One region of the Bacillus sp. ABA4_010 genome, then DNA from elsewhere that is predicted to be linked to it. Evidence: a T-box and tRNA genes for the amino acid it is inferred to sense, from the RefSeq annotation. Region 1 holds a T-box; the other holds one or more tRNA genes.
The links. The T-box of region 1 lies ahead of thrS (threonine--tRNA ligase). A T-box ahead of a tRNA ligase gene usually reads a tRNA of that ligase, here a tRNA-Thr.
Positions count from the first base shown of each region.

Region 1 (8,056 bases):
ATTTCCTATTCATTACAGCTCCCCCTTTCTTCGGTTGGCACATAGTGAACCTGCCCTGTAAAAATGATGAAGAAACAGGCAAGTAGGTGTCTTATGTATGGAATCCTCAGCCAAGGCTCGGTAGAATACTACTATCTCTCTTACCTTCATCATTCAATGTAGAAAGAGAGAGAGATAGTAGCATTATATGCACGTTATAATCAGCATGTTTGAGGCAAAAGTCTTCTTTTTAAAAAAGGGCAATCGTATCATTTGCTAATTTAAAAAATAGAATCACCACTATTAAAGAATCCTTCCATTTCATTGTTCTAACCTATTGATTATCCCTACTGACTACGGTCTTTTATTTGCTGGATGATATCCTTTTGAAATGTCTCAAACGAAACATACTCGGACTGCTGACTTCCATATTTTCGCACATTGACAGCGCCTTCCTTCGCTTCACTGTCTCCTAATACGAGTGTGTACGGAATCTTTTGTATTTGTGCTTCTCTTATTTTGTATCCGAGCTTTTCATTGCTGTTGTCCACTTTCACTCTCACCCCTAACCCCTTCAACTCCGACTGGATGTTTAAACAGTAGTCGAGATGAACATGCGAAACAGGAATAATTTGAACTTGTGTCGGGGCAAGCCACACTGGAAAAACACCAGCAAAATGTTCAATTAAAATCCCCAAAAAACGGTCAATTGATCCGAAAACAGCACGATGAATAACGACAGGGCGAACCTTTTCATTTTGTTCATTAATATAAGTAAGGTCGAATTTTTCCGGCATTTGAAAATCTAGCTGAATTGTTGCACATTGATGACTCCGCTTTAATGCATCCTTAATGTGAAAATCAATTTTCGGTCCGTAAAACGCTCCGTCCCCTTCGTTTAAGCAGTAATGAATCTCTAACTGTTCAAGCACATTTTGTAACGCTCGCTCCGAAGCATTCCAAAGATGGTCATCCCCTAACGAATTCTCAGGCCTAGTGGAAAGCTCTACGGAGTACTCAAAACCAAATGTACGGTACACTTTGTCGATAAGATGGAACACCGCTTTTATTTCACTTTCGATTTGGTCTTCTCGCACAAAAATATGAGCATCATCCTGACAAAATGTACGAACGCGAAGCATGCCATTTAATGCACCGCTATATTCATGGCGATGTACTTGACCGAACTCTGCCATCCGAATAGGTAAATCGCGATAAGAATATAAGTGATTTTTGAAAATGAGCATATGTCCAGGGCAGTTCATCGGTTTCATTGCAAATTTCGTATCATCAACTTCAGAAAAATACATATTTTCATGGTAATGATCCCAATGACCCGACTGTTCCCATAGTCGTTGATTCATCATAAACGGCGTACGGACTTCGTCGTATTCGGCGCTGTTTTGAAGTTCACGCGAAAATTGTTCTAACTCATTTCTCACAATTTGTCCTTTTGGCAAATAAAAGGGCATACCCGGTGCTTCCTCTGAAAACATAAACAGCTCCAGTTGTTTGCCTAACTTGCGATGGTCTCGCTTCGCCGCTTCTTCCAATAAGTTGAAGTATTCTTTTAAATCTTTGTTCTTTTTAAAAGCCGTCCCATACACTCGCTGAAGAACTTCTTTTTCACTATCTCCGCGCCAATAAGCACCTGATACACGAGTTAATTTGAACGCTTTAATAAAGCCAGTAGCCGGAAGATGCGGTCCGCGGCAAAGATCGATAAATTCGCCTTGCTCATAAAGAGTAATCACTTCATCCTTCGGAAGCTCCTTTAAAATTTCCAGCTTGAACGACTCGCCTTTTTCTTCAAACAGTTTTACTGCTTCTTCATACGAAACTTCTCTTCGTTTAATTTCCAAATTCTCATTGATAATGTGTTCCATCTCTTTTTCAATCGCTCGCAAATCACCTGAAGTTAAGCTATGTTCCAGTTTCAAATCGTAATAGAACCCGTTTTCAATGACCGGACCGATTCCTAATTTTACATGGCGATAAAGTCTTTTGACAGCTTGCGCCAATACGTGTGCAGCTGAATGCCTCAATATATGCAATCCTTCCTCCGAATCGAGCGTCACAATGGAAAGCTGGACATCATGCTCCAGTCTCCAACTTACATCAACGAGCTGGTCATTTATTTTCCCCGCTACTGCCTGTTTCCGTAAACTTGAACCGATAGACCTTGCCACCTCTTCGACCGTCGTGCCTTTCAAAAACTCTTTCACATGTCCATCTGGCAATTGAATGTTTATCATGTTTCCACTCATTCTCAACACTCCTTTTTCGTGATAAATAAAAAAACACACTCATCCCTCACTACGAGGGACGAGCGCGTTTAACCCGTGGTTCCACCCAATTTCCCATAAGTCCTCCATCACACTTATGGCTTTGGTGCTGTAACGTCGCATCAACGGTATTGGATACTTTAGTTCCCCAATACAGCTCAAAGGTGGTAAATGATTCTCCTAAGTTAGGAAGTTCGCACCTATCCTTCCCTCTCTGAAAACCGTAAAAATCATTCATGTCCTGTTCATCGCATATGCATATTCAATTAACCAAAACAAAAACGCACTCATCCCTCATGCAAGGGACGAGCGCGTTTAACCCGTGGTTCCACCCAATTTCCCATAAGTCCTCCATCACACTTATGGCTTTGGTGCTGTAACGTCGCATCAACGGTATTGGATACTTTAGTTCCCCAATACAGCTCAAAGGTGGTAAATGATTCTCCTAAGTTAGGAAGTTCGCACCTACCCTTCCCTCTCTGAAAACCGTAAAAATCATTCATGTCCTTATCCGTGCTTTTTATGGTGAGCTTTGTTTTTTACATCCTACAACAAATTACTAAAAATGTAAATATTTTTAAATGAATCAATTTCATAATAGTTTCTTTTCCTTAGTTGGAAGGACAGAATTTTAGTCGTTTCTTTTTTTAATGCTAAGCGGCTTGACTCATTTCTTTCATTTGTCGATTGATTCGATCTACGGCCAATTTCGAGGCATTATAAACAAGCGTTACCAGATCGAAATGAACTTTTGCTCGTTTTCCAGATCGATATCGGACGTTTTTCAATTGAAAGAATTCTTTTAAATAGGCGTTCACTCGTTCAACGGCACTCCTCTGATGGTAAAGCTTCTTCCAAGCTTCTGACCCACGGCCTGGGGCGCTATATTTCCGAATATCTGTCTCCATCTTGATTTTATAGACCTTTTGACAAAGGGAATCGTGAGCTAACGGACAGGTTTTACATTCGTTTGGCTGCGTATATTTCAGAGTCTGATACTTCTCATCAAAACTATCATAGCGATACGAGTGTTCTCGTACGCAAGTGGGCGCGAAATGTTCATCAAAACCAAGGGGTTCTCCTTCGTTTCGCTTATTATAAGCAATAATGGCTTTGGCTTTCATACGATGAAGCTGCGTATAAATCGCTTCGTAATCATAGCCTGCATCGAATACTCCGTACTGAACGGTCAACGAAGAAAGCCGTTTTTGAAGACCCTTTAACAGAGGAATCGCGGCTTTTCCATCATTCAAACTGGCCGATGACATGAGAGATTGAAGAATATATTGGCTCTTGGATCCAACCGCCAAATGGGCTTTGAATCCAAACCAAAAGGCGTTCTTTCCTTCACTATTTTTCTTGATCCCCCAGTTTGGGTGTAAAGGTACATCTGTCCGTAGGGTTTCAAGACTGACATATAGTTGATCTTCTATCGTTTTCTCGTAAATAGTTTTTTGATCATCTCGCTCTTGTTTTTCTTGTTGATAGGCTTCTTGTTCAGCCTTCGGTTTACGGCCACGCTTTTTTGGTTCGGTCTTTGGCTTCTTTTCTTGTGGCGTAGCCCGGTCTCGAGACTCGAAATGTGTCGCATCAAACGAGACCACATCATCGTCAATAAACCCTTCTTGAATGGCCTGAAGAAGAACGGTTTCTTGAACCGTTTCTAGTGCCTTCGATTCGCTTAACTTTTGAGTGAACCGAGAAAAAGAAGCCTCAGAAGGGATACGATCAGAAAAAAGAAACCCACATTCAAGGTGGAACATAAAATCGTTTCGTAACCGTTTGACGAGATCTTTGATGGTGGGAATTCGTTCCACAATACGAGCAACGAGGGCGTAGATCATCGCTGGATAATTTAATTCAGTAGGAGCGCCGTACACCGTCTTTTTAGACACGGCAAATAATAATGGCTCTATATTCAGTGTCGAAAAAATGGCTTCAAATCGTTTTGTTGGTTCTAATTCATATAAATCCTGCATGCCAAACAGGCTTCCTTGTCGTATAATAGACATAGGGAGTCACCTTCCATTCTTGTGTTGTTTTAGTGTGGTTACTAAACAGTATACAAGAATTTAGGGAGGTACTCCTTTTTTAAGTTCTTAAAAGCCTTGGGCGACAAAGGCTTTAAAATATGAAATTGATTCAAATAACTATTGGCCGTTTCCCATCCCATACTTCAAAAAATCAATCATTTGCTCTGCTAGCTTTTCAATATAAACAGCCATTGGGCCATTTTCTTCCTTGAAGCCTTCAACCGCTAAGTTGGAGGATAAAAGGTAGATCGAGCGCGCAAGGAATTTGACGTCCAGTTCCGGGCGAATTTCTCCTGCCTCCATGCCCTTTTTAATCATCGTCTCATATATACTTGTTACGTCTTGCGCGGCATCTCCGAGAAGCTCGGTCATTCGTTTTTTGTTTTCAACCATTTTGTTGGCGAGCTTCTCATATTCCGGATGATTCGCCGCAAACGCGGCTCCCGCTTTCATCAGCTCTTTGAACTGTTCAAAAAAGCTCGCCCAAGCTCGCTCCATGACAGGCGCCATATACTTCGTTTTCTCAGCTTGAACGAGGGATAAAATGTGCTTGTACATATCCTCTTTATCTTCAAAGTAATCATAAAAGCTGCTTCTTGGCACTTTCGCTTTTTTAATAATCGTCGAAATTTTCACTTCTTCAAAAGTATTTTCGGCAAATTCATGAATGGCGGCATCCATTACCTGACTTTGTTTTTCTTTTGGCAAATTAAAAAATGTGGCAGTCGGCATTACATTTCCTCCCTTTTTTCCATATATGCTTCAATATAGTTAACCGCTTGAGCAAGTCCATTTTCTGACTCAATGATTCCTTTCATTTCGTTCGCCTTCGCGATGACTGTTTCGTTCTCCATTTCTCGAAGTGCCTCTATTAAATCAACTGTCTTCAATGTTTTCTCTCTTAATGGCCGAATCGTATAGCCTTTTGCATAAAGTCTAGCCGCCCAAAATGGCTGGTCAACCGTAAACGGCATTACAAGCTGTGGCACCCCGCTTAACAGTGCTTCGGACATTGTCCCGACTCCGCCGTGATGAATAATTCCTTTCGCCCGTTTGAAGATGAGACGATGCGGCGCCTTTTCCACTGCGATTAGATCGTCTTCGTCTTCAAACGTCATCCCGCTCGTTCCTGTTAACACCACCGCACGATTGCCGGTTTCCTTCACTGCTTGCACAAACTTTTGCTTGAATGCAGCGGGGTTTTCAAGCGGCATTGAGCTAAACGACACGACCATCGGCTTTTCACCAGCCGAAAGAAATGCTTCTAGCTGTTCATCCAGCGCTTCGTCTCCAAGATCTAAAAAGAAAAAGCCAGATAAATAGACACGATCCTTCCAGCTGTTCACGTCTTTAAATAAATGCGGACTAATCGGATATATAATAGGAATCGGTTTTCCAGCCATTTCCCATAACATACTGCCGGTCTTTCGTTTCGGCAAGTTTAGCGACTTTTCACGAAAATCGTTAATATGCTTCATATACGGTCGTTCACTAAACTCAATTACTTTATATGACCATTTATTCAGTAACGGTCCGAAGCTTTTATCCGGTGACAGCTGAAAATTAGGAAATTCCGTAATCGGGTACATAATGGGAACAGGCGGCATACAGATGCATGGAATATCCAAGTAAAAAGCGATATCGACCGCACTTAATGCTTTCGGATGATAAATAATTAAATCCGCTCCCCTTGAAGCCGCTAAAAAATCATCCATGCTCTTTCGGTAAGCCGGGGTAATGACCTTGTTCGCAAACTGAAACATCTTCCACCAATTGTAGTTGCCACCGTTAAATACTTTTCTTCCTTCTTCACTTTCCATCATCGCCATTAAATCAGCCGATGCTTCATAAAAAGCAATTCCGTTTTTTTCAATAAATGGTTGATAAGTAGCCCCTGTGCAAATACACGCTTCATGCCCTTTTTTTATAAGCTCTTTTGCTAATGCTACATATGGCTGTACATCGCCTCTGCTTCCGAGCGTTAAAAATGTAACCTTCATCCATACCACCGCCTATGCGTTATTAAGGTGAATGATACCATTACACCGACACTGTCGTCGGATTGCGCCTATTATCTCATCTCCATTCCTCCCCGTCAAACTAGGTGCTACAATAAAACAGCCGAAAGGACTCGCGGTGTCCTTCCGGCTGTTACATTTACCTACTTTTATACAAATTCGGCGCGCTTCGTATCAGCGTCCTTTTCCAATGAAGAAACTTGATTCGTCAGCGATTCCGTCACACCTTTTAAGCTTTCTGTAATGGCATTGATTTCATCAAAAGCAGCGAGTTGCTCTTGAGAAGCTTCAGAAATGCTTTCAATATTTGTTTTGTACGTTTCAGATACAACGGTCATTTCTTCAACGGTACGATACACGCCGCTCATTCGTTCTCCAATAGAATGGACGATGGCAGATGATTTGTTCACATGCTCATGAACGTTGGAGATTTCTTCTACAATTCGCTCGAACACGCGCCCTGTTTGCTGAACTTGTTCGATGCCTTTTTCGACTTGTGCTTGATTAACTTCCATCACTTGAGCAATTCGTGATGTTTCATAAAGGAATTCTTGAAGTGTCTGCCCGATTTGCTCGGCATACACTCTCGATTGATCTGCGAGCTTCCGCACCTCTTCGGCTACGACAGCAAATCCTTTCCCAGACTCGCCCGCTCTCGCCGCTTCAATTGCCGCATTCAATGCTAGCAAATTCGTTTGAGCCGCGATGTCTGACATATGCGACAACGTTTCCCGAATGTTGGTAGACCGGTCCTGCAAACGTGTCACCACTTCATCCATTTGATCAACCGTTTGCACGATGGCACTCATTTTTTGCTCGGTCCCGCTCATACTATCTTTCCCTTCTATCGCCTGTTCCATCGCCATAGAGGAAGACTCAGCAGAGCGGTTCGCCTGCGCCATCACCGCTTGAATTTCTGTTTTCATTTGGTCAAGTACGTGTTTGCTTTCTTGTGACGAATAAAGTTGCTCTTCCGCTCCTTTCACCATTTCCTCCATCGAAAATGCCACCTCATTTGTCACACTTGTTGATTCCTTTATCCCCCATTCAAGCTGTGACACATTCGATAACACATTTTGAGAGGTAGAAGCGATGCTATCAATCAATTGGTCAATGATTTCCTTCTGTTTTCTTTCTTGTTCCTTCGTTTCTGCTACATACTTCTGTCTCGATACAATTTGAATGATAATAACCGTACTCGTAAAAATAAGAAACAACGCATGAATAAGTAAAAGGGCAAACGGATAGGTTTCCATGCCGCAAATTAATTCAGGAAATGTGACATAACCAACTAAATGTTGGAAAGCAAAAATTACAGTACTAATAAGAACGAGTTTAACACTTTCAAAATAAGCAAGGCTCGCCAATACCATAAAGATTGAAAAATGATATTCAACCATGCCATCGCCGCCAGCAATAATTGAAATACTGCTGAACGTTAACGAAAGCATAATGAATAACGGAATCCACGGATGAACTTGTTTTTTCACATATATATAGAATGCAGCAAGCAACAGTACAATCGGCACGATGAGTAATACATTTAATATGAATGATAGACTAGATGTATGCCCACTCAATATGTCAAATAAAATGAGATATTCATCTAGCCACCCAACTCGACGGTGCATCACATGTACGAAAATCGATAGCACCACTACAAATAAAGAAAAACGAAGCATCATTACATTTTTACGTTTGTCCATACCCTACCCTCTCTTTTCTCCCACTGTTAAAATGT
Region 1 is NZ_JBSWUN010000003.1:1,504,477-1,512,532, reverse strand. Features, by position in the region: gene ACXAEO_RS08595 (DUF4183 domain-containing protein) at 1-13, opposite strand, end outside; gene thrS (threonine--tRNA ligase) at 327-2,234, opposite strand; T-box leader at 2,298-2,522, opposite strand; T-box leader at 2,563-2,787, opposite strand; gene ACXAEO_RS08585 (transposase) at 2,918-4,276, opposite strand; gene ACXAEO_RS08580 (TetR/AcrR family transcriptional regulator) at 4,415-5,029, opposite strand; gene ACXAEO_RS08575 (glycosyltransferase) at 5,029-6,297, opposite strand; gene ACXAEO_RS08570 (methyl-accepting chemotaxis protein) at 6,465-7,094, opposite strand.

Region 2 (8,343 bases), 1.7 Mb from region 1:
GTATGTTTCGGAGATTCGTATGTCCCTGTAGATTGTAAAAAATCCTGTTTTTTGCCAGCATAAAAACTACCTTTTTGTTGCGATGAAACAGGGAGCTTTTCATTCAATACAGCTTTTTGAACCCGTTCATCTATTTTAATGTACTCGTCATAGCTCGGATATTCCCATATTTCCACAACTTCATCTCTAGCTTCTGTTATCCACCGTCCCACGAGCTTGGCACCATTTTTCAGTTGATTTGGCAATGTATACTTATGAAAAAACTGATTAAACTCCTCTAGCTTCTCCGGATGAATTTGATACGCATCCCGTTTATAAATCATACCCATTCCTCCGCTTATCTGCTTCCTTCTTCATGACAGCATATGAGTCATAGCTTTCTTAAGTGCCGCTTCACCATCGATTGAATGGGTTCTCCAAACCACCTTTTTGAAATATCTTTTTATCAAAAAAAATCACGCTTCGGTAAATTGAAACGTGATTTTTCTCCATGTATGCCTTTAGCTGGCTCTAATCGCATACTCCAAGATAGGAAAGGAAAAGCGTGTTTATCTTTATTTTTCATGTATCATGGCTGTTCTGGCATGTTTGCCTTAACCATATACCGCCCTTGAAGGACCGATTTTCTTGTCCCCCCATATAACACGGCCGCAACAAGTAATTCTGCCACCGGTAAAGCAAGCCATATCCCTTCTATCCCCATCCATTGAGGCAAAATCCATAGTGCCGCAAACAAAAGAATAAATCCTCTCATCATAATAATGAGAACGGATGGCCAAATATGGCCAATCGATTGAAAATAAGTCATATAAATGAAATTAATTCCCATGAAAACATAGCCGACAAAAAACAGTTTAATACCTTGGACCGCTAAAAGCTGAATTTCCTCGGATGACACTCCGAACAAGGAGACAAGGAAATATGCGCTTGTAAACCCGATAAACAAAAACAGTATCCCTAACCATATCGCTGCTTTTTCACCAATTTTTACAGTTTCTTTTATACGTTCTTGCTCATTCGCTCCATAATAATAGCTAATCATCGGCTGAATAGCTGAACCAATTCCAAAAAAGGCAAGAAACATAAATGCATGTAAGTAATTGACTACCGAAAATGCAGCTACACCGTTTGTTCCAGCAAACTTCACCATTGCGAGATTGTAGCCAATGACAAAAACCAATGTCCCCATTTCAGCAAGAAAGCTTGGGAACCCGACAGAAAAAACATCTTTTAAAGATGAAAACGTCCACTTAAACAACATAAATTTTAACGTACGCTCTTTTTTGAAAAAGTGAGCAAATAAGACGAAAAGCCCTACAACACCCGATAAGCCAGTTGCTAAGGCAGCACCCATGACTCCTAAATGAAAAACAAAAATCATCACATAGTTCAGCACAATGTTAGTTACAGCCGTGATAATTAAACTAACCATCGCTAATTGAGGATTTCCATCATTTCGTACGAAAATACTAAGCGCATTCTCTAATGCCATCACTACGGCAAATGGAAGTAAGATGGACAAATATTCCACAACAAATTCTTTTGTATCCGTATTAGCCCCTAAAATGGTTGCTAACTGTTCTACGTTCAAATAGCCAATGACTCCTATAACAGATACAATTAACGCGACGATTGTAATAGAAAAGGAGAAAATTTTCCCTGCTTTTTCTATCTGTTGTTCGCCAATTGCCATTGAATATAACGCTCCACCGCCCATTCCAATCCAAAGGGAGATGGAAATAATGAGCGAGAAAACTGGTACAGCTATGTTCACACTCGCTAATGCAATCGAGCCTATCCCATTTCCGACAAAAATCCCATCAACGAGAATATTGATAGACATGAGCATCATACCAATAAGTGATGGAATAAAGTATCGCATAAAAACTTTATTCACCGGCTCATGCATCAATTTATTTTGAATGATCGCTGCCATTCATATCCCTCCTGTTCTACAAGAGAGAGTTTACACCTTCAAGTAACTTGAGAGTCAATCTTTTTAGTGAATGTTTATGAATTCTGAAATTCTGATATGTTATGCTCCCTTTTCAATATCATCCTGAACACTTATCTTTTTAATGAGGACTTCAATTGCCGTAATAAAATCTTCTGGGTCTTTCACAACAGACTCGTCGATGAGTGCCCATTCAATCGGCTGTCCCACTGCTTCATAGCCGTCTACATTTAATGTTTCCCATAATATGTGGTAGCTCTTATCAACTGTTTCGTACGAACCTTTATGGTAATAGCACGCATAGAGCCCTTCAGGTAAATATGCCTCTTCTTCACTAGATTGTTGGTCCCACAACAATTTAAAGATACTTCCATACATAATAGGACCTTCTCCGTTTAAACTATCCGGGTCTGCGATTACCCCAATATCTCCTGTAAACAAACCGTGATGCATAAGACTAGAACGTTGATGATGCAGTTCTTGCACATAAACAGATTCAAAATCATTTAGTAAATCAATGGGTTCATCTTTATATAAAAAAGAAATGGGTCTTCTCGGATACGTTTTATACATAACAGTTTGCTGTTCAGGCAGGCTAATTCCCATTTTTAATGTGTTCATTTTATGTTGTATTTTCTGAAAAGTCAGCTCCAACGCTTGAATGTTTTTCCTTACTTCCTCAAGCTGACTTTGAAATAAGTCATATGTCTTTTCCAAAGTCCGCTCCTTCATTTGTTGCTGAATAGCTTGGATTGTAAAACCGATTTTCCGCAAGAAAATAATGGTTTCAAGATGAATGAATTGATCTGCTGTATAGTATCGATAATGACTCTTTTCATCCGTATATTTCGGTTTAAACAATCCGATTTCATCATAATATCTTAATGTGGACTGTGGAATGGAAAAAATTTTGGATACTTCTCCTACTTGAAATCGTTTTTTCATGCTTTTCTCCTTTTAAGTGGACACTTTATTTCGTTTGTAAACGTGCTCATCCTCTTATTATAACAGGAATAAGGATATGTTTTAGAATACAAAAAAACCACAAAAGTCTTCTATGACTTTTGTGGTTTTTTACGGGAAGCGGGTGATGAGAATCGAACTCACGACATCAGCTTGGAAGGCTGAGGTTTTACCATTAAACTACACCCGCATTTATGAAATGGTGCCGGCGAGAGGACTTGAACCCCCAACCTACTGATTACAAGTCAGTTGCTCTACCAATTGAGCTACACCGGCATCATTTGGTGACCCGTACGGGATTCGAACCCGTGTTACCGCCGTGAAAGGGCGGTGTCTTAACCGCTTGACCAACGGGCCAATGTTTACAGCCTGGCGACGTCCTACTCTCACAGGGGGAGACCCCCAACTACCATCGGCGCTGAAGAGCTTAACTTCCGTGTTCGGCATGGGAACGGGTGTGACCTCTTCGCCATCATCACCAGACAATATGAAGGTTATTCCTTCAAAACTAGATAACTGCAGCTGAGTACTTGCTTTACTTGATTGTCTAGCTACGGCTCCTAATCTTTCGGCCGTTTCACTTCTGCCTATGAAACCAAAGAACGGTTTCCCAGTCAGAAGCTCCAACGTCTCTCAAGATTGAACAGTCGCCTTCGCTTTTCTTGATTGTCCAGCTACGAAAGCCAAATCGTACGGCTGTTTCGCTTCTTCTGTCTGAGACTAACGTCTCTTCCGCCAGAAGCTCCAACATCCTATCGATTTAAACGGGCTTTCTCCGCTTTTCGTTTAGGTTAAGTCCTCGATCGATTAGTATCAGTCAGCTCCACACGTCGCCGTGCTTCCACCTCTGACCTATCAACCTGATCATCTTTCAGGGATCTTACTAGCTTGACGCTATGGGAAATCTCATCTTGAGGGGGGCTTCATGCTTAGATGCTTTCAGCACTTATCCCGTCCGCACATAGCTACCCAGCGATGCCTTTGGCAAGACAACTGGTACACCAGCGGTGCGTCCATCCCGGTCCTCTCGTACTAAGGACAGCTCCTCTCAAATTTCCTGCGCCCGCGACGGATAGGGACCGAACTGTCTCACGACGTTCTGAACCCAGCTCGCGTACCGCTTTAATGGGCGAACAGCCCAACCCTTGGGACCGACTACAGCCCCAGGATGCGATGAGCCGACATCGAGGTGCCAAACCTCCCCGTCGATGTGGACTCTTGGGGGAGATAAGCCTGTTATCCCCGGGGTAGCTTTTATCCGTTGAGCGATGGCCCTTCCATGCGGAACCACCGGATCACTAAGCCCGACTTTCGTCCCTGCTCGACTTGTAGGTCTCGCAGTCAAGCTCCCTTGTGCCTTTACACTCTACGAATGATTTCCAACCATTCTGAGGGAACCTTTGGGCGCCTCCGTTACATTTTAGGAGGCGACCGCCCCAGTCAAACTGCCCACCTGACACTGTCTCCCACCCCGATGAGGGGTGCGGGTTAGAATTTCAATACAGCCAGGGTAGTATCCCACCGATGCCTCCACCGAAGCTGGCGCTCCGGCTTCCAAGGCTCCTACCTATCCTGTACAAGCTGTACCAAAATGCAATATCAGGCTACAGTAAAGCTCCACGGGGTCTTTCCGTCCTGTCGCGGGTAACCTGCATCTTCACAGGTACTATAATTTCACCGAGTCTCTCGTTGAGACAGTGCCCAGATCGTTACACCTTTCGTGCGGGTCGGAACTTACCCGACAAGGAATTTCGCTACCTTAGGACCGTTATAGTTACGGCCGCCGTTTACTGGGGCTTCGGTTCAAAGCTTCGCTTGCGCTAACCTCTCCCCTTAACCTTCCAGCACCGGGCAGGTGTCAGCCCCTATACTTCGCCTTACGGCTTCGCAGAGACCTGTGTTTTTGCTAAACAGTCGCCTGGGCCTATTCACTGCGGCTCTCTCGGGCTTGCACCCTATCAGAGCACCCCTTCTCCCGAAGTTACGGGGTCATTTTGCCGAGTTCCTTAACGAGAGTTCTCTCGAACACCTTAGGATTCTCTCCTCGCCTACCTGTGTCGGTTTGCGGTACGGGTACCTCCCACCTCGCTAGAGGCTTTTCTTGGCAGCGTGAAATCAGGAACTTCGGTACTTTATTTCCCTCGCCATCACAGCTCAACCTTACGAGAAGCGGATTTGCCTACTTCTCAGCCTTACTGCTTGGACGCGCATATCCAACAGCGCGCTTACCCTATCCTTCTGCGTCCCCCCATTGCTCAAACGGTGGGGAGGTAGTACAGGAATATCAACCTGTTATCCATCGTCTACGCCTTTCGGCCTCGGCTTAGGTCCCGACTAACCCTGAGCGGACGAGCCTTCCTCAGGAAACCTTAGGCATACGGTGGATGGGATTCTCACCCATCTTTCGCTACTCATACCGGCATTCTCACTTCTAAGCGCTCCACCAGTCCTTCCGGTCTGACTTCACCGCCCTTAGAACGCTCTCCTACCACGGACATCGTAGATGTCCATCCACAGCTTCGGTGATACGTTTAGCCCCGGTACATTTTCGGCGCAGAGTCACTCGACCAGTGAGCTATTACGCACTCTTTAAATGGTGGCTGCTTCTAAGCCAACATCCTGGTTGTCTAAGCAACTCCACATCCTTTTCCACTTAACGTATACTTTGGGACCTTAGCTGGTGGTCTGGGCTGTTTCCCTCTTGACTACGGATCTTATCACTCGCAGTCTGACTCCCAAGAATAAGTCTTCGGCATTCGGAGTTTGACTGAATTCGGTAACCCGTTGGGGGCCCCTAGTCCAATCAGTGCTCTACCTCCGAGACTCTTATCTTGAGGCTAGCCCTAAAGCTATTTCGGAGAGAACCAGCTATCTCCAGGTTCGATTGGAATTTCTCCGCTACCCACACCTCATCCCCGCACTTTTCAACGTGCGTGGGTTCGGGCCTCCATTCAGTGTTACCTGAACTTCACCCTGGACATGGGTAGATCACCTGGTTTCGGGTCTACGACCACATACTCATTCGCCCTATTCAGACTCGCTTTCGCTGCGGCTCCGTCTCTTCAACTTAACCTTGCATGGGATCGTAACTCGCCGGTTCATTCTACAAAAGGCACGCCATCACCCGTTAACGGGCTCTGACTACTTGTAGGCACACGGTTTCAGGATCTCTTTCACTCCCCTTCCGGGGTGCTTTTCACCTTTCCCTCACGGTACTGGTTCACTATCGGTCACTAGGGAGTATTTAGCCTTGGGAGATGGTCCTCCCAGCTTCCGACGGGATTTCTCGTGTCCCGCCGTACTCAGGATCCACTCAAGAGAGAACGAAGTTTCAACTACAGGGTTGTTACCTTCTTCGACGGGCCTTTCCAGGCCTCTTCATCTACTTCGTTCCTTTGTAACTCCGTATAGAGTGTCCTACAACCCCAAGAGGCAAGCCTCTTGGTTTGGGCTAATTCCGTTTCGCTCGCCGCTACTCAGGAAATCGCAATTGCTTTCTCTTCCTCCGGGTACTTAGATGTTTCAGTTCCCCGGGTCTGCCTTCCATACCCTATGTATTCAGGTAAAGATACTGTTCCATTACGAACAGTGGGTTTCCCCATTCGGAAATCTCCGGATCAAAGCTCACTTACAGCTCCCCGAAGCATATCGGTGTTAGTCCCGTCCTTCATCGGCTCCTAGTGCCAAGGCATTCACCGTGCGCCCTTTCTAACTTAACCTTGTTACGGCAAAAGATTAGCGTCGAATTTCTTCGTTGATTTCGATTCTCCGCTGCTCACGTATAAAAATACGCTGTGCTGCTCGAATCTTCATCGCCTCGAACTTCTCGCTCCTCTTTTCCCTTTTGTTTTTAAACAAAAGATTTTTGTTTAGAAAAATTTTCACTTTCCTCAGCTATTACTGTTATCTAGTTTTCAAAGAACAACCATGCACCACTCAGTGCATTTGATATTGAAGGATGAACCTTCAAAACTGAACAAAACGTTTTCGTCAACGATTCTTACTGTCTAGCTACGGCATACGCCTTCGCTTTTCTTAGTAATCCTTAGAAAGGAGGTGATCCAGCCGCACCTTCCGATACGGCTACCTTGTTACGACTTCACCCCAATCATCTACCCCACCTTAGGCGGCTGGCTCCTTACGGTTACCTCACCGACTTCGGGTGTTGCAAACTCTCGTGGTGTGACGGGCGGTGTGTACAAGGCCCGGGAACGTATTCACCGCGGCATGCTGATCCGCGATTACTAGCGATTCCGGCTTCATGCAGGCGAGTTGCAGCCTGCAATCCGAACTGAGAACGGTTTTATGAGATTAGCTCCACCTCGCGGTCTCGCGACTCTTTGTACCGTCCATTGTAGCACGTGTGTAGCCCAGGTCATAAGGGGCATGATGATTTGACGTCATCCCCACCTTCCTCCGGTTTGTCACCGGCAGTCACCTTAGAGTGCCCAACTGAATGCTGGCAACTAAAATCAAGGGTTGCGCTCGTTGCGGGACTTAACCCAACATCTCACGACACGAGCTGACGACAACCATGCACCACCTGTCACTCTGTCCCCCGAAGGGGAACGCTCTATCTCTAGAGTTGTCAGAGGATGTCAAGACCTGGTAAGGTTCTTCGCGTTGCTTCGAATTAAACCACATGCTCCACCGCTTGTGCGGGCCCCCGTCAATTCCTTTGAGTTTCAGCCTTGCGGCCGTACTCCCCAGGCGGAGTGCTTAATGCGTTAGCTGCAGCACTAAGGGGCGGAAACCCCCTAACACTTAGCACTCATCGTTTACGGCGTGGACTACCAGGGTATCTAATCCTGTTTGCTCCCCACGCTTTCGCGCCTCAGCGTCAGTTACAGACCAGAAAGCCGCCTTCGCCACTGGTGTTCCTCCACATCTCTACGCATTTCACCGCTACACGTGGAATTCCGCTTTCCTCTTCTGCACTCAAGTTCCCCAGTTTCCAATGACCCTCCACGGTTGAGCCGTGGGCTTTCACATCAGACTTAAGGAACCGCCTGCGCGCGCTTTACGCCCAATAATTCCGGACAACGCTTGCCACCTACGTATTACCGCGGCTGCTGGCACGTAGTTAGCCGTGGCTTTCTGGTTAGGTACCGTCAAGGTACCAGCAGTTACTCTGGTACTTGTTCTTCCCTAACAACAGAGCTTTACGACCCGAAGGCCTTCATCGCTCACGCGGCGTTGCTCCGTCAGACTTTCGTCCATTGCGGAAGATTCCCTACTGCTGCCTCCCGTAGGAGTCTGGGCCGTGTCTCAGTCCCAGTGTGGCCGATCACCCTCTCAGGTCGGCTACGCATCGTTGCCTTGGTGAGCCGTTACCTCACCAACTAGCTAATGCGCCGCGGGCCCATCTGTAAGTGATAGCCGAAACCATCTTTCAACCAAGGACCATGTGGTCCTCGGTGTTATCC
Region 2 is NZ_JBSWUN010000003.1:3,159,215-3,167,557, forward strand. Features, by position in the region: gene ACXAEO_RS16795 (NUDIX domain-containing protein) at 1-323, opposite strand, end outside; gene ACXAEO_RS16800 (MATE family efflux transporter) at 569-1,936, opposite strand; gene ACXAEO_RS16805 (MerR family transcriptional regulator) at 2,036-2,899, opposite strand; tRNA gene ACXAEO_RS16810 (tRNA-Gly) at 3,037-3,107, opposite strand; tRNA gene ACXAEO_RS16815 (tRNA-Thr) at 3,118-3,193, opposite strand; tRNA gene ACXAEO_RS16820 (tRNA-Glu) at 3,200-3,274, opposite strand; rRNA gene rrf (5S ribosomal RNA) at 3,285-3,400, opposite strand; rRNA gene ACXAEO_RS16830 (23S ribosomal RNA) at 3,705-6,636, opposite strand; rRNA gene ACXAEO_RS16835 (16S ribosomal RNA) at 6,967-8,343, opposite strand, start outside.
Region 2: it has a tRNA-Thr gene. The T-box ahead of thrS (threonine--tRNA ligase) is inferred to sense a tRNA for this amino acid. The anticodon was not compared.